2 regions of the Enterococcus sp. DIV0800 genome follow, and region 2 is predicted to be linked to the other one. Evidence: a T-box and tRNA genes for the amino acid it is inferred to sense, from the RefSeq annotation. Region 2 holds a T-box; the other holds one or more tRNA genes.
The links. A T-box is a leader RNA that pairs with one kind of tRNA and senses whether it is charged. The one in region 2 lies ahead of leuS (leucine--tRNA ligase), so its partner is inferred to be a tRNA-Leu.
Positions count from the first base shown of each region.

Region 1: it has a tRNA-Leu gene. The T-box ahead of leuS (leucine--tRNA ligase) is inferred to sense a tRNA for this amino acid. The anticodon was not compared.

Region 1 covers NZ_CP187898.1:1,436,024-1,445,104, reverse strand. The annotation lists gene IGI54_RS06985 (HAMP domain-containing sensor histidine kinase) at 1-218, shown strand, start outside; rRNA gene IGI54_RS06980 (16S ribosomal RNA) at 745-2,303, shown strand; tRNA gene IGI54_RS06975 (tRNA-Ala) at 2,401-2,473, shown strand; rRNA gene IGI54_RS06970 (23S ribosomal RNA) at 2,650-5,562, shown strand; rRNA gene rrf (5S ribosomal RNA) at 5,635-5,750, shown strand; tRNA gene IGI54_RS06960 (tRNA-Asn) at 5,759-5,832, shown strand; tRNA gene IGI54_RS06955 (tRNA-Ser) at 5,880-5,968, shown strand; tRNA gene IGI54_RS06950 (tRNA-Glu) at 5,986-6,057, shown strand; tRNA gene IGI54_RS06945 (tRNA-Val) at 6,073-6,145, shown strand; tRNA gene IGI54_RS06940 (tRNA-Asp) at 6,149-6,224, shown strand; tRNA gene IGI54_RS06935 (tRNA-Phe) at 6,255-6,330, shown strand; tRNA gene IGI54_RS06930 (tRNA-Tyr) at 6,332-6,412, shown strand; tRNA gene IGI54_RS06925 (tRNA-Trp) at 6,421-6,491, shown strand; tRNA gene IGI54_RS06920 (tRNA-His) at 6,507-6,579, shown strand; tRNA gene IGI54_RS06915 (tRNA-Gln) at 6,591-6,662, shown strand; tRNA gene IGI54_RS06910 (tRNA-Cys) at 6,728-6,798, shown strand; tRNA gene IGI54_RS06905 (tRNA-Leu) at 6,826-6,909, shown strand; tRNA gene IGI54_RS06900 (tRNA-His) at 6,969-7,041, shown strand; gene IGI54_RS06895 (MerR family DNA-binding transcriptional regulator) at 7,075-7,905, opposite strand; gene IGI54_RS06890 (ABC transporter ATP-binding protein) at 7,982-9,081, shown strand, end outside.
Region 2 covers NZ_CP187898.1:2,184,437-2,193,517, reverse strand. The annotation lists gene IGI54_RS10500 (MDR family MFS transporter) at 1-133, shown strand, start outside; gene IGI54_RS10495 (alpha/beta hydrolase) at 149-931, shown strand; gene IGI54_RS10490 (hypothetical protein) at 993-1,160, opposite strand; gene IGI54_RS10485 (class I SAM-dependent methyltransferase) at 1,381-1,941, opposite strand; gene IGI54_RS10480 (TIGR01212 family radical SAM protein) at 1,916-2,896, opposite strand; gene IGI54_RS10475 (phosphatase PAP2 family protein) at 2,893-3,552, opposite strand; T-box leader at 3,733-3,922, shown strand; gene leuS (leucine--tRNA ligase) at 4,030-6,543, shown strand; gene IGI54_RS10465 (NAD(P)H-dependent flavin oxidoreductase) at 6,827-7,765, shown strand; gene IGI54_RS10460 (UDP-N-acetylmuramoyl-L-alanyl-D-glutamate--L-lysine ligase) at 7,941-9,081, opposite strand, start outside.

The sequences.
Region 1 (9,081 bases), 750 kb from region 2:
AAGGGATTCCCGATGAAGATATTGGTAAAGTGTTCAATCGTTTTTATCGAGTAGATAAGGCCCGTGCTAGAACAAAAGGCGGAAATGGCTTAGGATTGTCTATCGCTCATAAACTTTTAGAGAGCTATAAAGGAAATATTAGTGTCGAAAGCTCTGTTGGAAAGGGTACGATTTTTAGAATTTTTATTCCAATGCTAGAAGAAGAGACAACCGAGTAAAATTCGGTTGTTTTTTTATGCGAAAGTTCAAAGATGAAATTATTCTAGATAGCGTTATTTTTGTTTTAAAATCGAACGTTATTTTGGAGTTTTGCAAGAACGTTCGAAAAAGCAAAAAAGATTGAAAAAAGTTCAAAAAATAGTTGCAATGTAACTTGAAGATTGCTATATTATTATCTGTTCCCAAGAGAATAAAGCATCTTGAAAAAAGATTCAAAATAATAGTTGACGGATGTTTTTACTTGTGGTATTTTTATAAAGTCGCTGATGCGAGAAGTCATCCGAAAATGTTTTTTTATAAAAAGTTTTTGAGAGAAAGTTCTTGACATCGAGACAGTAACCTGTTAAGATATAAAAGTTGCTGAAACAAAGCGACAAACAACGTAGACCTTTGAAAACTGAACGAATAAAACAAACCAAATGTGTAGGGCGCTTCTTTTATAGAAGCAAACAACATAGCAAGCAATATGCTAGCAAGTCAATTATTACAATTGAGCTTAACAATCGCAAGATTGTTTCAAACACTTTTTATGAGAGTTTGATCCTGGCTCAGGACGAACGCTGGCGGCGTGCCTAATACATGCAAGTCGAACGCTTTTTCTTTCACCGGAGCTTGCTCCACCGAAAGAAAAAGAGTGGCGAACGGGTGAGTAACACGTGGGTAACCTGCCCATCAGAAGGGGATAACACTTGGAAACAGGTGCTAATACCGTATAACAAGTAAAACCGCATGGTTTTACTTTGAAAGGCGCTTTTGCGTCACTGATGGATGGACCCGCGGTGCATTAGCTAGTTGGTGAGGTAACGGCTCACCAAGGCAACGATGCATAGCCGACCTGAGAGGGTGATCGGCCACATTGGGACTGAGACACGGCCCAAACTCCTACGGGAGGCAGCAGTAGGGAATCTTCGGCAATGGACGAAAGTCTGACCGAGCAACGCCGCGTGAGTGAAGAAGGTTTTCGGATCGTAAAACTCTGTTGTTAGAGAAGAACAAGGATGAGAGTAAAAAGTTCATCCCTTGACGGTATCTAACCAGAAAGCCACGGCTAACTACGTGCCAGCAGCCGCGGTAATACGTAGGTGGCAAGCGTTGTCCGGATTTATTGGGCGTAAAGCGAGCGCAGGCGGTTTCTTAAGTCTGATGTGAAAGCCCCCGGCTCAACCGGGGAGGGTCATTGGAAACTGGGAAACTTGAGTGCAGAAGAGGAGAGTGGAATTCCATGTGTAGCGGTGAAATGCGTAGATATATGGAGGAACACCAGTGGCGAAGGCGGCTCTCTGGTCTGTAACTGACGCTGAGGCTCGAAAGCGTGGGGAGCAAACAGGATTAGATACCCTGGTAGTCCACGCCGTAAACGATGAGTGCTAAGTGTTGGAGGGTTTCCGCCCTTCAGTGCTGCAGCTAACGCATTAAGCACTCCGCCTGGGGAGTACGACCGCAAGGTTGAAACTCAAAGGAATTGACGGGGGCCCGCACAAGCGGTGGAGCATGTGGTTTAATTCGAAGCAACGCGAAGAACCTTACCAGGTCTTGACATCCTTTGACCACTCTAGAGATAGAGCTTCCCCTTCGGGGGCAAAGTGACAGGTGGTGCATGGTTGTCGTCAGCTCGTGTCGTGAGATGTTGGGTTAAGTCCCGCAACGAGCGCAACCCTTATTGTTAGTTGCCATCATTTAGTTGGGCACTCTAGCGAGACTGCCGGTGACAAACCGGAGGAAGGTGGGGATGACGTCAAATCATCATGCCCCTTATGACCTGGGCTACACACGTGCTACAATGGGAAGTACAACGAGTCGCGAAGTCGCGAGGCTAAGCTAATCTCTTAAAGCTTCTCTCAGTTCGGATTGTAGGCTGCAACTCGCCTACATGAAGCCGGAATCGCTAGTAATCGCGGATCAGCACGCCGCGGTGAATACGTTCCCGGGCCTTGTACACACCGCCCGTCACACCACGAGAGTTTGTAACACCCGAAGTCGGTGAGGTAACCTTTTGGAGCCAGCCGCCTAAGGTGGGATAGATGATTGGGGTGAAGTCGTAACAAGGTAGCCGTATCGGAAGGTGCGGCTGGATCACCTCCTTTCTAAGGAAATAGTTCATCTAAGATGAACGTTACGGAAACTACACAGGATTGCTTTTATTCGTTCAGTTTTGAGAGGTTTACTCTCAATTTAATACCCGGGGCCTTAGCTCAGCTGGGAGAGCGCCTGCTTTGCACGCAGGAGGTCAGCGGTTCGATCCCGCTAGGCTCCATTGATGACGTTGGTCATCATTCGTTCATTGAAAACTGGATACAGAAACACATTTTTTTAAACAAACCGAGAACACCGCGTTGAATGAGTTTTTTAATAAGTTCAATTGCTTATTTATTACTAAGGAACATGATCGCTCATGGGAATTAGTAAGACCCTTGACGAAAGTCAAGATAAGGTTAAGTGAATAAGGGCGCACGGTGGATGCCTTGGCACTAGGAGCCGATGAAGGACGGGACTAACACCGATATGCTTCGGGGAGCTGTAAGTAAGCTTTGATCCGGAGATTTCCGAATGGGGGAACCCAGCATCTTTTATAGGATGTTACTTTTCAGTGAATACATAGCTGATTAGAGGTAGACGCAGAGAACTGAAACATCTAAGTACCTGCAGGAAGAGAAAGAAAATTCGATTCCCTGAGTAGCGGCGAGCGAAACGGGAAAAGCCCAAACCAAGAGGCTTGCCTCTTGGGGTTGTAGGACTCCGATATGGTAGTCCAGTGAAATAGTCGAAGGACCTGGAAAGGTCTGCTAGAAAGGGTAAAAGCCCCGTAGACAAAATTTGACTGGCACCTAGGAGGATCCTGAGTACGGCGGAACACGAGGAATTCCGTCGGAATCCGGGAGGACCATCTCCCAAGGCTAAATACTCCCTAGTGACCGATAGTGAACCAGTACCGTGAGGGAAAGGTGAAAAGCACCCCGGAAGGGGAGTGAAATAGATCCTGAAACCGTGTGCCTACAACAAGTTAGAGCCCGTTAATGGGTGATAGCGTGCCTTTTGTAGAATGAACCGGCGAGTTACGATTACTTGCGAGGTTAAGTTGAAAAGACGGAGCCGTAGCGAAAGCGAGTCTGAATAGGGCGAATGAGTAAGTGGTCGTAGACCCGAAACCATGTGATCTACCCATGTCCAGGTTGAAGGTGCGGTAAAACGCACTGGAGGACCGAACCCACGTACGTTGAAAAGTGCGGGGATGAGGTGTGGGTAGCGGAGAAATTCCAAACGAACTTGGAGATAGCTGGTTCTCTCCGAAATAGCTTTAGGGCTAGCCTCAGAGTAAGAATGATGGAGGTAGAGCACTGTTTGGACTAGGGGCCCATCTCGGGTTACCGAATTCAGATAAACTCCGAATGCCATCCATTCATCTCTGGGAGTCAGACTGTGAGTGATAAGATCCATAGTCGAAAGGGAAACAGCCCAGACCACCAGCTAAGGTCCCAAAATAACTATTAAGTGGAAAAGGATGTGGGGTTGCACAGACAACTAGGATGTTGGCTCAGAAGCAGCCACCATTTAAAGAGTGCGTAATAGCTCACTAGTCGAGTGACCCTGCGCCGAAAATGTACCGGGGCTAAATAGTTTACCGAAGCTGTGGAACATACCAATAGGTATGTTGGTAGGAGAGCGTTCTAAGGGCGTTGAAGGTAGATCGTGAGGACTGCTGGAGCGCTTAGAAGTGAGAATGCCGGTATGAGTAGCGAAAGACAGGTGAGAATCCTGTCCACCGAATGACTAAGGTTTCCTGGGGAAGGCTCGTCCGCCCAGGGTTAGTCGGGACCTAAGCCGAGGCCGAAAGGCGTAGGCGATGGATAACAGGTTGATATTCCTGTACCCGTTGTTTTTGTTTGAGCAATGGAGGGACGCAGGAGGCTAAGGAATCAGACGATTGGAAATGTCTGTCCAAGCAATGAGTCTTGAGGCGAGTCAAATGCTTGCTTCTCTAAGGACAAGTTGTGATGGGGAGGGAAATAATAGTACCGAAGTTCCTGATGTCACACTGCCGAGAAAAGCTTCTAGTGAGAAAACAATGGCCCGTACCGCAAACCGACACAGGTAGTCGAGGAGAGAATCCTAAGGTGAGCGAGAGAACTCTCGTTAAGGAACTCGGCAAAATGACCCCGTAACTTCGGGAGAAGGGGTGCTGATCTAACGATCAGCCGCAGTGAATAGGCCCAAGCGACTGTTTATCAAAAACACAGGTCTCTGCAAAATCGAAAGATGACGTATAGGGGCTGACGCCTGCCCGGTGCTGGAAGGTTAAGAGGAGTGCTTAGCGTAAGCGAAGGTACGAATTGAAGCCCCAGTAAACGGCGGCCGTAACTATAACGGTCCTAAGGTAGCGAAATTCCTTGTCGGGTAAGTTCCGACCCGCACGAAAGGCGTAACGATTTGGGCACTGTCTCAACGAGAGACTCGGTGAAATTTTAGTACCTGTGAAGATGCAGGTTACCCGCGACAGGACGGAAAGACCCCATGGAGCTTTACTGCAGTTTGATATTGAGTGTTTGTACCACATGTACAGGATAGGTAGGAGCCGTAGAAGTCGGGACGCTAGTTTCGACAGAGGCGCTGGTGGGATACTACCCCTGTGTTATGACCACTCTAACCCGCACCACTAATCGTGGTGGGAGACAGTGTCAGATGGGCAGTTTGACTGGGGCGGTCGCCTCCTAAAGAGTAACGGAGGCGCCCAAAGGTTCCCTCAGAATGGTTGGAAATCATTCGCAGAGTGTAAAGGCACAAGGGAGCTTGACTGCGAGACCTACAAGTCGAGCAGGGACGAAAGTCGGGCTTAGTGATCCGGTGGTTCCGCATGGAAGGGCCATCGCTCAACGGATAAAAGCTACCCTGGGGATAACAGGCTTATCTCCCCCAAGAGTCCACATCGACGGGGAGGTTTGGCACCTCGATGTCGGCTCGTCGCATCCTGGGGCTGTAGTCGGTCCCAAGGGTTGGGCTGTTCGCCCATTAAAGCGGCACGCGAGCTGGGTTCAGAACGTCGTGAGACAGTTCGGTCCCTATCCGTCGCGGGCGTTGGAAATTTGAGAGGATCTGTCCTTAGTACGAGAGGACCGGGATGGACTTACCGCTGGTGTACCAGTTGTCTCGCCAGAGGCATCGCTGGGTAGCTATGTAGGGAAGGGATAAACGCTGAAAGCATCTAAGTGTGAAGCCCACCTCAAGATGAGATTTCCCATTTCTTTAAGAAAGTAAGATCCCTGAGAGATGATCAGGTAGATAGGTCAGGAGTGGAAGTGCAGTGATGTACGGAGCGGACTGATACTAATCGATCGAGGACTTAACCAAAAATTGATTCAAGGTTGTTTAAAAACGTTTCTGATCCAGTTTTGAGTGAACGAAGTTTACTCAAACAAATAGTGTGGTGGCGATAGCGGGAAGGATACACCTGTTCCCATGTCGAACACAGAAGTTAAGCTTCTTAGCGCCGATTGTAGTGAGGGGTTGCCCCTTGTGAGATTAGGACGTCGCCACGCGGTATTATTCCGGCATAGCTCAGTTGGTAGTAGCGCATGACTGTTAATCATGATGTCGTAGGTTCGAGTCCTACTGCCGGAGTTTCTCGAAAGAGAAAAAAGAGTATTGGGCCTTTGTGCTCCTATCTTGGAGAGTTGTCCGAGTGGCCGAAGGAGCATGATTGGAAATCATGTAGGCGGGTATTCCTGTCTCAAGGGTTCGAATCCCTTACTCTCCGTAACAATATTTTTTACTGGCCCGTTGGTCAAGCGGTTAAGACACCGCCCTTTCACGGCGGTAACACGGGTTCGAGTCCCGTACGGGTCATTTAATTAAATATATGGGGGTTTAGCTCAGCTGGGAGAGCATCTGCCTTACAAGCAGAGGGTCAGCGGTTCGAACCCGTTAACCCCCATTCGGTTCCGTGGTGTAGGGGTTAACATGCCTGCCTGTCACGCAGGAGATCGCGGGTTCAAATCCCGTCGGGACCGCCATTTGATTAAAAACTTTAAACTATTATATATGGCGCGGTAGCTCAGTTGGTAGAGCAACGGATTGAAGCTCCGTGTGTCGGCAGTTCGATTCTGTCCCGCGCCACCATGGAGGAGTAGCGAAGTGGCTAAACGCGACGGACTGTAAATCCGTTCCTTAGGGTTCAGTGGTTCGAATCCACTCTCCTCCATTTGTTTCAGGGGCATAGTTTAAAGGTAGAACAGCGGTCTCCAAAACCGTTAGTGTGGGTTCAATTCCTGCTGCCCCTGTTTTTTATTGATATGGCGATCGTGGCGAAGTGGTTAACGCACCGGATTGTGGCTCCGGCACTCGTGGGTTCGATTCCCATCGTTCGCCCTTTTTATTATTGGGGTATAGCCAAGCGGTAAGGCAAGGGACTTTGACTCCCTCATGCGTTGGTTCGAATCCAGCTACCCCAGTTTCTCAGAAAGTATCAAGAAAATTTCTTGAAAAACTTGTTCTGAGATTAAAACAATAGTATAATGGCGGTATAGCCAAGTGGTAAGGCAGAGGTCTGCAAAACCTTCATCACCGGTTCAAATCCGGTTACCGCCTTAGTACTAAAATTAATATTATTGATATGCCGGCGTGGCGGAATTGGCAGACGCGCTGGACTCAAAATCCAGTGCCCTCACGGGCGTGCCGGTTCGACCCCGGCCGCCGGTATTAAAGAGCTAAGATGGTATTTCATCTTAGTTTTTTATTTGAAATTGAATAGCAACATGGCGAGTGTGGCGAAGTGGTTAACGCATCGGATTGTGGTTCCGACACGCGTGGGTTCGATTCCCATCTCTCGCCCTAACGAAGAGACTAGACAGTTGTTTAGTCTCTTTATTTGTGTTTCACCGGAATCAATACCTCAAACACTTGATCTTCGGGATGCTCAGAGGTAGTTTCATCTTGCCACAGTAATTCCCAAATATCACCATTTAACTCTAAGCCATTTTCCTTTAAATAATTTCTAAAACGGTTATTGAACGTATTAATGTGATGAATCTCGTCTTTCATAAAGCCAGAAACGTAATAACCAGCCGGCCGCTGGACGACTTGTTGTTGATTGTAGATCTGCAATCTGTCCTCCGGAATCTTAACCAAGGCTCGATAGGGTGCGGCATGGAAATTTGCTTCATAGAACGCGGAACCGTCAACTAAGAAACCAATTGGATAACCACTGAATAAATCGCTGCTTTCGACAGATGAGTAAAAGCGTCCGTAAATTTGTACGGAGTCGATATCATCAAAGTGTTCGATCGTTTCTGAGATGACGAAAGATTCTGCTTCGCGATAAGAATAGGTAATCGATTCTAAATCAAAGTCCTTTAAGGTCGAGTACCGTTCAATGTAGCTGTCTAATGAATTACGAATGGTCTTCAACTTAGTAATCTGCTCATCTACTATCTGCTTTTGTCGTATAAAGCCAGCTAGCACATAATCCACGTTTCGATTCTTCAAAAATACATGAATATCTTCCAGGGCGACATCGAGATTTTTCAATAAAAGAATGACATCTAACTCGAAATATTGATCGATTCCATAATAGCGATAACCATTATCACCAATTTTTGCGGGTTTGAATAAGTCTATTTGATCGTAATAAATCAGGGTTCGGCGACTGATTCCAGCGTACTTTGCCATCTCGCTAATGGTCAAATATTTTTTCATAAAAAGTTCTCTCTTTCTGCTTGACTGTGACGTTACGTTACAGTTTATCCTATCATAAGAGAAGGAGGGAAAAAAGATGAAATTATTCAAAATCTTTTTCAAAGAATATCAGAGGATGTTCTTCATCACCTTCATCTTAATGATTGTGCAGGCTGTTGGGACGTTGATGATTCCTTACTATGTAGCTGAAATTATTGATGAAGGTATTTTAACGCAGGACCAAGGAGCGATTTGGCGCAACGGCGCATTCATGCTTGGGATTGCTATTTTAACGGGGATCGTTTCAATTATCGCTAGCTATTTTTCTGCCATTCTAGCCGGGCGTTTCGGCTATTTTTTGCGGAAACGGTTAGTGGACAAGACCCAACAACTATCGATCGCCGATATGGATGAGTTTGGAACGCCGACTTTGCTAGCTCGGACAACTAGTGATATTACGAATATTCAGCAAATTATGATGATGGTCTTTCAAATGATTATTCCCGCACCGTTGATTTGTCTTGCTTCAATTATTTTGACAGGAGTCATATCGTGGCGCTTTATTTGGATTCCGATCGCATCGATCGTTTTATTTTCAGTGGTCTCGTTATTAGTAATTAAAAAAGCGATTCCTTTAGCTGACGTGATGCAACAACGGATGGATAAAATGATGCAGATCTTGAGAGAATTTTACACTGGCGTACGAGTGATCCGCGCTTTTAATAAAACGAACTTTGAAAAAGAGCGGACGGATAAAACATTTTCTAACTATGCGGATGTCATGATCCGGGTAAATAAATTATTTGCTGTCTTAAACCCGACTGTCAATTTAGTAATGGGAATTGGAATGACCGCTGTTTTAGCTTTTGGTGGCGTATTAGTGCTTCAAGGAAACGTACCGATTGGGAGTTTAACAGCTATTAGCGAGTATACTATTCTAAGTTTATGGTTTTTGACGATGGCTGCAATGGTGATCGTAATGATCCCCAAAGCGTTGGCTTCATTGGAACGGGTTGGTGAAGTGTTAGCAAAAGAAGAAGAAATTGTTGATGGCCAGAAGGTTTCTTTTGAACCAAGAGCAGATTCACCAATCGCGGTCTTTGATCATGTTGATTTTGCCTATAGCGGTGCTGAAGAGGCCGTATTATCAGATATTACTTTTGAAATTCCGAAAGGTGTGACGGCGATCGTCGGTGG
Region 2 (9,081 bases):
ATTACGAAAGGTTCTCTTTGATAGTCTTCATTGGATCTATGTAGCTGGTCTGCTATTGATTATTTTTGCTTTGATTTTTAGTTTTATGGTGGGTAAGCAATCAAAGCGTGTTAAACTAAACGGACAGGAATAGAACAGGAGGATTGTGATGGCTTTTTTACAAGTCAATGTGTATTCAAACGTTTTACAAATGGAAGTGGCGATGAATGTTATCTTGCCACAAACAACCCATAAAAATATCGGAACCGAAACGGTCGGGGTGACAGAGGATGTGCCGGTGATGTATTTGCTTCACGGAATGGGGGGCAATCACAGTGTCTGGGAACGCCGAACATCGATCGAACGTTATGTGGCAGAGTATCAGATGGCGGTGATAATGCCGTCAACTGACTTAGGCTTTTACACGGATACCACCTATGATATGAATTACTGGACTTTTGTTTCAGATGAATTGCCAACAATCGTTCATGAATTATTTCCGCAAATTACGAATAAGCGGGAAAAAACCTTTGCGGCGGGACTGTCGATGGGAGGCTATGGCGCATTGAAACTTGGTTTAGCGAAGCCGGAGCATTTTGCGGCGGTGGCGTCTTTATCCGGCGCAGTTGTTTTAGCTGATGTAAAGAGTTTATTACTCATACGTAATGAAGCGTATTGGCAAGGCGTTTTTGGTCCCTTAGATCAAATCCAAGGCTCAGTTAACGATCCCTTGAGATTGTTGGATGAGCTAGTAGCAAGTGGCCAAGAAGCGCCCCGCTTTTTCTTGGCTTGTGGAACCGAAGATGACTTGTATCCAGCTAGTCAATATATGGCTCATAAACTGGAGCAAAAAAATCTGGTGGTAACGTTTGAAGAAGGTCCAGGAAAACATGATTGGATTTTCTGGGACGCTTGGATTCAACGTGTTTTGGCTTGGTTTAATGAACAATAGTAAAAAGGTCAAAGAAATCTGATAGTCGGATTTCTTTGACCTTTTCATGTTTTATCTAGACTCAATCTTTACGGATTTTTGAGACGTGTTTGCTGCGGCCGCCAATTTTCGCGGCGAATTGATCGGACTCTTGCTTACTTGTGAATACGAGCAGTTTTCCAGGATCTTTTTCACGGGTGCGCTGACCTTCTTTACCAATGTAACCATGTAGGACTTTGACAACATACATAAGATCACCTGCTTTTTTAAGTTAGCTTATAGTATACGGACGGCTGAAGAGAAAGCAATTCTTATGCCTACAGGGGTTGCTAAATAGGAGCTGGGACATTAATTTGTCTCAGCTCCTATTTACGTATAAACGGTGGTGACAGAAGTAGCTTCTTCGGAACTAAGCCGAAATTTCTTGGAGCTGAACACTCTTGTCCTAACCTCGTTTTTTATGAGCCATTTTATGCGCGGGCTTCGACGCATAATAAAATGGGCGGGTTGTTTTTTTGATTGATGAATTGATAATTCAAGACGCTGTATTTTTCTTGCGGCAGGTTTTGGCAATAATTGAGAACTTCGTGTTTTTCGGCTTCACCGCCGGCATGACCATAATAGATCACTACGATCATGCGCCCACCGATAACTAAACGTTTTAAAATGGCATCCATTGCTTGCTTGGTTGTTTCAGGCAAGGTGATGATCTGTTTATTCCCCTTAGGTAAATAGCCGAGATTAAAGATTGCGCCTTTGATCGGTTGCTCTGCTGGAATTTTTTCTTCGATGGTTTCATGTCCAGCGAGATAAAGGGTCGTCCGATCAATGGTGGGACCTAATTTTGCCTGTGTATTCTTTAAGGCTTGTGCCTGAATATCAAAGCCATAGACATGACCGGTTGCTCCGACGAGCTCTGCTAAAAATAGCGTATCGTTGCCATTCCCCATCGTGGCGTCAATGACCTGATCGCCTGCTGTGATAATTTCTTTTAATAATTGATGACTAAAGCGTAAGGCTGTTAGTAGCATGCGTAAATTCACCTCGTAACGCAAATTTTCCTTGATAAGAATCGCGGCGAATCAATTCTTGGTCAATCGCGTTTAAGACTTCCCATTTTTTGAGACTCCACATTGGACCGACTAACGAAACCCACGGGGCATCGCCAGTTAAGCGATGAATAATGATGTCTTGCGGGATCATTTCTAATTGGTCGCAGATCACCGAGACGTAATCGTCTTTACTCATTAGCTGCAGCCGCCCTTCGGCATAATCTCGTAGCATCTTTGTGTTACGCATCAAATGAAGCAAATGTAGCTTGATTCCTTGAACATCGGAATCTAAAATCGTGCGCCGAACATTTTCCCGCATCATTTCTAATGATTCCCCCGGCAAGCCATTGATTAAATGGGTGCAAACATTGATATTGTGTTTTCGCAGACGAGCCACTGCATCTACATAGGTAGGATAGTCATGGGCGCGATTGATCAGGTCGCTAGTTTTTTCATAAGTCGTTTGCAAGCCAAGTTCGACCCATAAGTATAAGCGTTGATTCAATTCGGCCAAATAGTCTATGACTTCCGGCGGTAGACAATCCGGTCGTGTGCCGACAGACAAACCGACGACACCAGGAAGGCTCACGACTTGCTCGAAGCGTTCGCGAATCACCTCGACCGGTGCATGGGTATTGGTAAAGTTTTGAAAATAGACGATGTATTGATCGACGTGAGGCCACTTTTGGTGCATCATGTCGATTTCTTTATGGAATTGCTGCGGCAGCGGATCACTTGGGGCGACGATCATATCGCCGGAACCAGAGACACTGCAAAAGGTGCAGCCGCCGTGTGCGACGGTTCCGTCACGGTTGGGACAGTCAAAACCGCCGTCCACCGGTACTTTAAAAATTTTCCCGCCGAATTCTTGCCGCAGCGCGTAATTCCATGAATGATAGCGCTTGTTGTCATCGTCACTATAAGTAAAGGTCATTTTTTTCTCCTAATCGTTTGCAGATCGTAAACTAATTTTTTTGCTTTGTAATAAGGATAGGTAAATAAGAGCCAGCTGCTGCCAAATAAGAAGCCGGCTAGCACATCGCTGGGATAATGGACACCGAGATAGATCCGGCTGACGATGATGCTGAAGACCAGCAAGCCAAGCACGATCTGGACAAGCAAGCGAGGAACTTTTTCTTTAAAAAATAGTCCTGCCACAAAAATCAAGGTGCCGTACAACAAAGTGCTGGCGGTCGCGTGGCCGCTGGGAAAGCTAAAGCTGTGTTCCGTCACTAAATGAGGCAGGATCGTCGGCCGAGCACGGTGGAAGAACAACTTTAACAAATGGTTGCCGAGCCCGCTGATCAACACCATGCTCAATGCCAACCACAATGCCGTGATTTTTTGCTGATTGAAATAGAACAAAGCGACAAATACGATGGATAAAATCACCACGGTAATCGGATTGGCGAATTTTGTTACCCATAGAAAGTAGCCGTTCATTTGCGGGGACAACCCGTGAACCGCGTGAATGATCCCGCGGTCAAAGCCGTTTAGCGTCTCTGGATAAAAACGGATGATATAGCACAATGCCGCAAAAAACAGCAAGGTGAAACTGCCAGTTAATTGGTAGATGGATTTATTTTTCATAAAGTTATTTGATTCAACCTTTCTTTAGCTGAAGATTTATTTTTGATCCGCAAAACTTGCGAGTCGAACTGGGAACTATTATAACATGATTCCTAGCGGGGACAATTTTTTTGCGGCCTTCTTAAGGCGAATTCAATTGAATAATATTTTGGAATCTGCTAAGATAAAACTACTTTGAATATTATTGCTTGGAAGAGGAGTAGTAGAAGCGAACGCATTTCAGAGAGCGCACGGGGCTGAGAGTGTGCATGCGGACATTCGAACTTACCTTGGAGCATGATCGATTGATCCGGCTAGAGACCGTTAGCTCTTTAGAGGTCTGTCATCGACAGATAAAAATAGGTGGTACCACGTTGATAACGTCCTATGAAAGTTCTTTTTGAGCTTTCGTAGGGCGTCTTATTTTTATTCAATGGTTGGCTGATTCCACCGGATGATTAATGTATACAAATAAGTTCATATATTAGGAGGCGCAACATGAGTTACGAGCACAAAACGATTGAAAAAAAATGGCAAAAATACTGGGCGAAGCACAATGTGTTTAATACCCAAGATGATCCGGAGAAACCAAAATTTTATGCCTTGGATATGTTTCCTTATCCATCTGGTCAAGGCTTACACGTAGGGCATCCGGAAGGGTATACAGCGACAGACGTGATTGCACGCTTAAAACGGGCACAAGGCTATAATGTGTTGCATCCAATGGGTTGGGATGCTTTTGGTTTGCCGGCGGAGCAATATGCGTTAGATACAGGCAATGACCCAGCGGAATTTACAAAGAAAAACATCGAGACTTTCAAGCGTCAAATCAATTCACTTGGGTTTAGCTATGATTGGAATCGTGAGATCAATACAACGGACCCTGAGTATTATAAATGGACCCAATGGATCTTCGAACAAATGTATGAAAAGGGCTTAGCTTATGAAGCAGAAGTTCCGGTTAACTGGGTACCTGAATTAGGCACCGTTATTTCTAATGAAGAAGTGATCGATGGCAAGAGCGAACGGGGCGGCTATGATGTCATTCGCAAACCGATGCGTCAATGGATGTTGAAGATCACAGCTTATGCGGATCGTTTACTAGATGACTTAGACGCGCTAGATTGGCCGGAAAGTATCAAAGATATGCAACGAAATTGGATCGGTCGTTCGATCGGTGCGAATGTGTCTTTCAAGATTGAAGATAGCGAAGAAAGCTTTACCGTCTTTACGACTCGTCCGGATACATTGTTCGGTGCAACTTATGCAGTCTTGGCACCAGAATTAGACTTGGTCCAAAAAATCACAACGCCTGAACAAAAAGCGGCGGTTGATGCTTACATTGATGAAGCATCGAAAAAATCGGAATTGAATCGGACGGATTTAGCCAAAGAAAAAACCGGTGTCTTCACTGGCGCTTATGCCATCAATCCAGTCAACGGCGAAAAAATGCCGATCTGGATCGGAGATTATGTCTTGGCTTCTTATGGAACCGGCGCTATCATGGCGGTTCCCGCTCATGACGAGCGGGACTATGAATTCGCGAAAACATTTGGCCTACCAATCGTGCCTGTTTTAGCAGGCGGCGACGTCGACAAAGAAGCCTTTACTGGCGACGGTACTCATATCAATTCTGAATTCTTAGATGGCTTGAATAAACAAGAGGCTATCGATCAAATGGTCGCTTGGCTAGAAGAACACGAATGTGGCAAAAAAGAAATCAGCTACCGTTTACGTGACTGGTTGTTCTCTCGTCAACGTTATTGGGGCGAACCGATCCCCGTGATCCATTGGGAGGACGGAACGACCGGCTTAGTACCTGATTACGAATTGCCGTTGGAACTGCCAAAAACCACAGACATCAAACCAAGTGGTACAGGAGAATCACCGTTAGCGAATATCGACGAATGGGTCAACGTGGTTGATCCAATCACCGGGAAAAAAGGGCGCCGTGAAACCAATACGATGCCACAATGGGCCGGCAGCTCATGGTATTACTTGCGCTTTATCGATCCTCATAATAAGGAAGCTTTAGCAGATTATGAAAAACTAGAACGCTGGATGCCAGTCGATCTTTATATCGGTGGAGCAGAACACGCGGTGTTGCATTTATTGTATGTTCGCTTCTGGCATAAATTCTTGTATGATATCGGTGTAGTGCCAACAGATGAACCATTCCAAAAATTATACAACCAAGGAATGATCTTAGGACAAAGCTTCCGTGACAGCCGTGGCGCATTAGTCCCAACCAATAAAGTCGAAAAACGCGACGGCAAATGGTTCAGCGTTGAAACGGGAGAAGAACTAGAAGAAGCGCCAGCGAAGATGAGTAAATCATTGAAGAATGTCGTGAACCCTGATGATGTCGTAGAAAAATATGGCGCAGATACCTTGCGGATGTATGAAATGTTCATGGGCCCATTGGACGCTTCGATTCCTTGGAGCGAAAATGGCTTAGAAGGCTCACGTAAATTCTTGGATCGGGTATGGCGTTTGATCGTCGATGAAAATGGCAAAATGCGTGATCATATCACCACCTTAAACGACGGTTCGTTGACGAAAGTCTACAATCAAACGGTTAAAAAAGTTACCGAAGATATGGAACACTTGCATTTGAATACCGCAATCTCTCAGTTGATGGTCTTTGTGAACGATGCCTATAAAGCTGAAGCGTTAACCTATGAATATGTTGAAGGCTTCGTCCAATTACTAGCACCGATCGCTCCCCATATCGCCGAAGAATTGTGGGCGATCCTAGGACACGAAGGCGGGATTTCTCATGTGGCTTGGCCAACCTATGACGAGGAAGCTTTGATTGAAAATGAGATCGAAGTTATTCTGCAAGTCAACGGCAAAGTCCGTTCAAAAGCGATGGTAGCTGTCGATCTAGCTAAAGATGAATTAGAAAAACTAGCAATGGCAGATGAACATATCCAACGCAACCTCGAAGGCAAAACGATTCGTAAAGTGATCGTGGTGCCGAATAAATTAGTCAATATCGTAGCCAATTAAAGAATTAGAGGTTGGGACAGAAGTGTTCGGCTTCAAGAAATTTCGGCTTTTTTCCGAAGAAGCTACTTCTGTGACACCGTTTATACGGGAATAGGAGCTGAGACAATTAATGTCCCAGCTCCTTTTTGACCTTATAAAGCAAGGATAAAATTTTCACCTAAATAAATCGTTTTATAGCAGGTAGATCGATGTCTGGCTTCATGAACTAGCTTTAGCTGAGGGAGGTCGCGAAAGCCTTTCTTAATTTTGAAAAAAATATTTCTTGGCCTGAAATTATGCTAGCATGAAGAAAACGGAAAAGAGGGATTTGATGGCACCATTAACGGAGTTGTTAGGGATTCAATACCCGATCTTGCAAGGGGCGATGGCTCATATTGCCCGTTGTCCATTGGTCGGCGCAGTTTCTGAAGCGGGGGGACTGGGAATTATCGCTGCTGGCGGTTTAAGCGGGACAGAACTACGAGAACAAATTCGTAAGACACAGCAACAGACGAAAAAAACATTTGCGGTGAATTTGATGCTGCAAATGCCAAGCATCGCGGAACAGGTGGAGGTTTTGATCGAAGAAGACGTTAAGATCGTCACCACCGGAGCCGGCACTCCAAAACCTTATATGGAAGCATTGAAGCAGGCGGGGGTCAAAGTTTTTCCGGTCGTACCGTCAGTGAAGCTGGCGCAAAAAATGGAACAGCTGGGAGCAGACGGTGTGATCGCCGAAGGAATGGAAGCCGGCGGACATATTGGTGAAACTACGACAATGACTTTACTGCCGCAAGTAACGCAGACGGTGAAGATTCCGGTGATCGCCGCTGGCGGGATCGGTGATGGTCGCGGTATGGCAGCGGCTTTTGCGTTAGGCGCACAAGGAATTCAAATGGGAACGGTCTTTTTAACCGCTAAGGAATGTCCAATTCACGAAAATTATCGACAAGCGATTATTCAAGCGGATGATACCGCAACTACTGTGATTCGCAACCAAGCAGGTGGAGCGCTGCGAGGCTTGAAAAATGCATTGACGCAAGCCTATCTGGAAGAGCCAACGAAGGATATCTTTTCATTAGCAGCGTTAAAGCGGGCCGCCGATGATGGAGAAATCCAGCAAGGAATGGTAATGGCTGGTCAAGTTGCCGGTCTTTTGGCAGAAGTAAGATCTGCACAAGAAATTATCGAAACGATTTACAAGGAAGCAGTAGCAATCAGTCGAAACAGTGGGATAAAGTAAAAGGAGCTGGGACATTAATTTGTCTCAGCTCCTATTCCCGTATAAACGGTGTGACAGAAGTAGCTTCTTCGGAAATAAGCCGAAATTTTACAAAAATTTGAGGAGCACCAAGTAGGAACACTCAACATCAACGCTAGAAGCGGTGTGTTTCCTAGTCATTTTCGGAAATTCCTTCTTATTTCTTGAAGCTAAACACTTCTGTCCCACCCTCTTTGATAAATGCTTCTGCTAAATGATAGTCGCCTTCATAAGGAAGATTTTCTCCATGGACAGTCATATATTTGTCGGTCCCTTTGCCGGCTAGGATGATCGCGTCATTGGGTCCGGCTTGTTTGATGGCTGCTTCAATCACTGCTTTGCGGTCAGCCTCAAAGCGAACGACCACGTGTGGATTATTAATGGCTTGCTGAATTTCTTCGGCGATCTTTTCAGGCGCTTCGAAATTTGGGTCGTCGCTAGTCAAAAGTGCCACGTCGGCATATTCACCAATAGCTTGGCCTAAACCTGCGCGCCGGGACTCAGCCTTATTGCCAGTCGAACCGGTGATTACGACGATCTTGCCGTCTGGATGCTGTTCTTTGGCGAAGGACAGCAGTGATTTCATACTTAAATAATTATGGGCGTAATCAACATAGATATGAGCGCCGTTAGGTTTTAATAAAAGATTCATGCGACCGGGAACTAAGGCTTTAGCCAAGCCTTGGCGCCCTGCTTGTTGATCAGCACCGACTAAGGCACTGGCGATCAAAGCGGCTGCGGCATTTTCTTTATTGAAATCGCCAGCTAATAAAATTTCATAATCGCCGTCTAATTGCAGCCGATCCGTTTTACTAGTTAAGGCGAAGGCCAAAGGATGTTCCAACGGCTGAACGTGGTAATCGGCTTCCTCGTTGCCGTAAGTAATGACCGGCAGCGACTGTTTTGCAGCCAGTTCTTGTAATAAATCAAAATGATCGATCTCATTTTGCAAAATGACTTGGCGGGAATTAGCGACTAATTGACGTTTACAATAGAAGTAATCTTCAAAGGTCGGATGTTCGATGGGACCAATATGATCCGGTGAGATATTTAAAAAGATTCCGACATCAAAGGTAAGCCCATAGACTCGCGCCACTTTATAGGCTTGGGAAGAGACTTCCATGACTAAGTGAGTCATGCCGTTTTCTACTGCTTCGGCCATCATGCGATACAAGTCTAACGATTCCGGGGTAGTTAATTTTGATTTGAAAAAAGTCACGCCGTCTAAGGTTGTATTCAAAGTAGATAAAAGAGCAGTCTTTTTATTCGTCGCAAGATCTAAGATTTGTTTCGTAAAA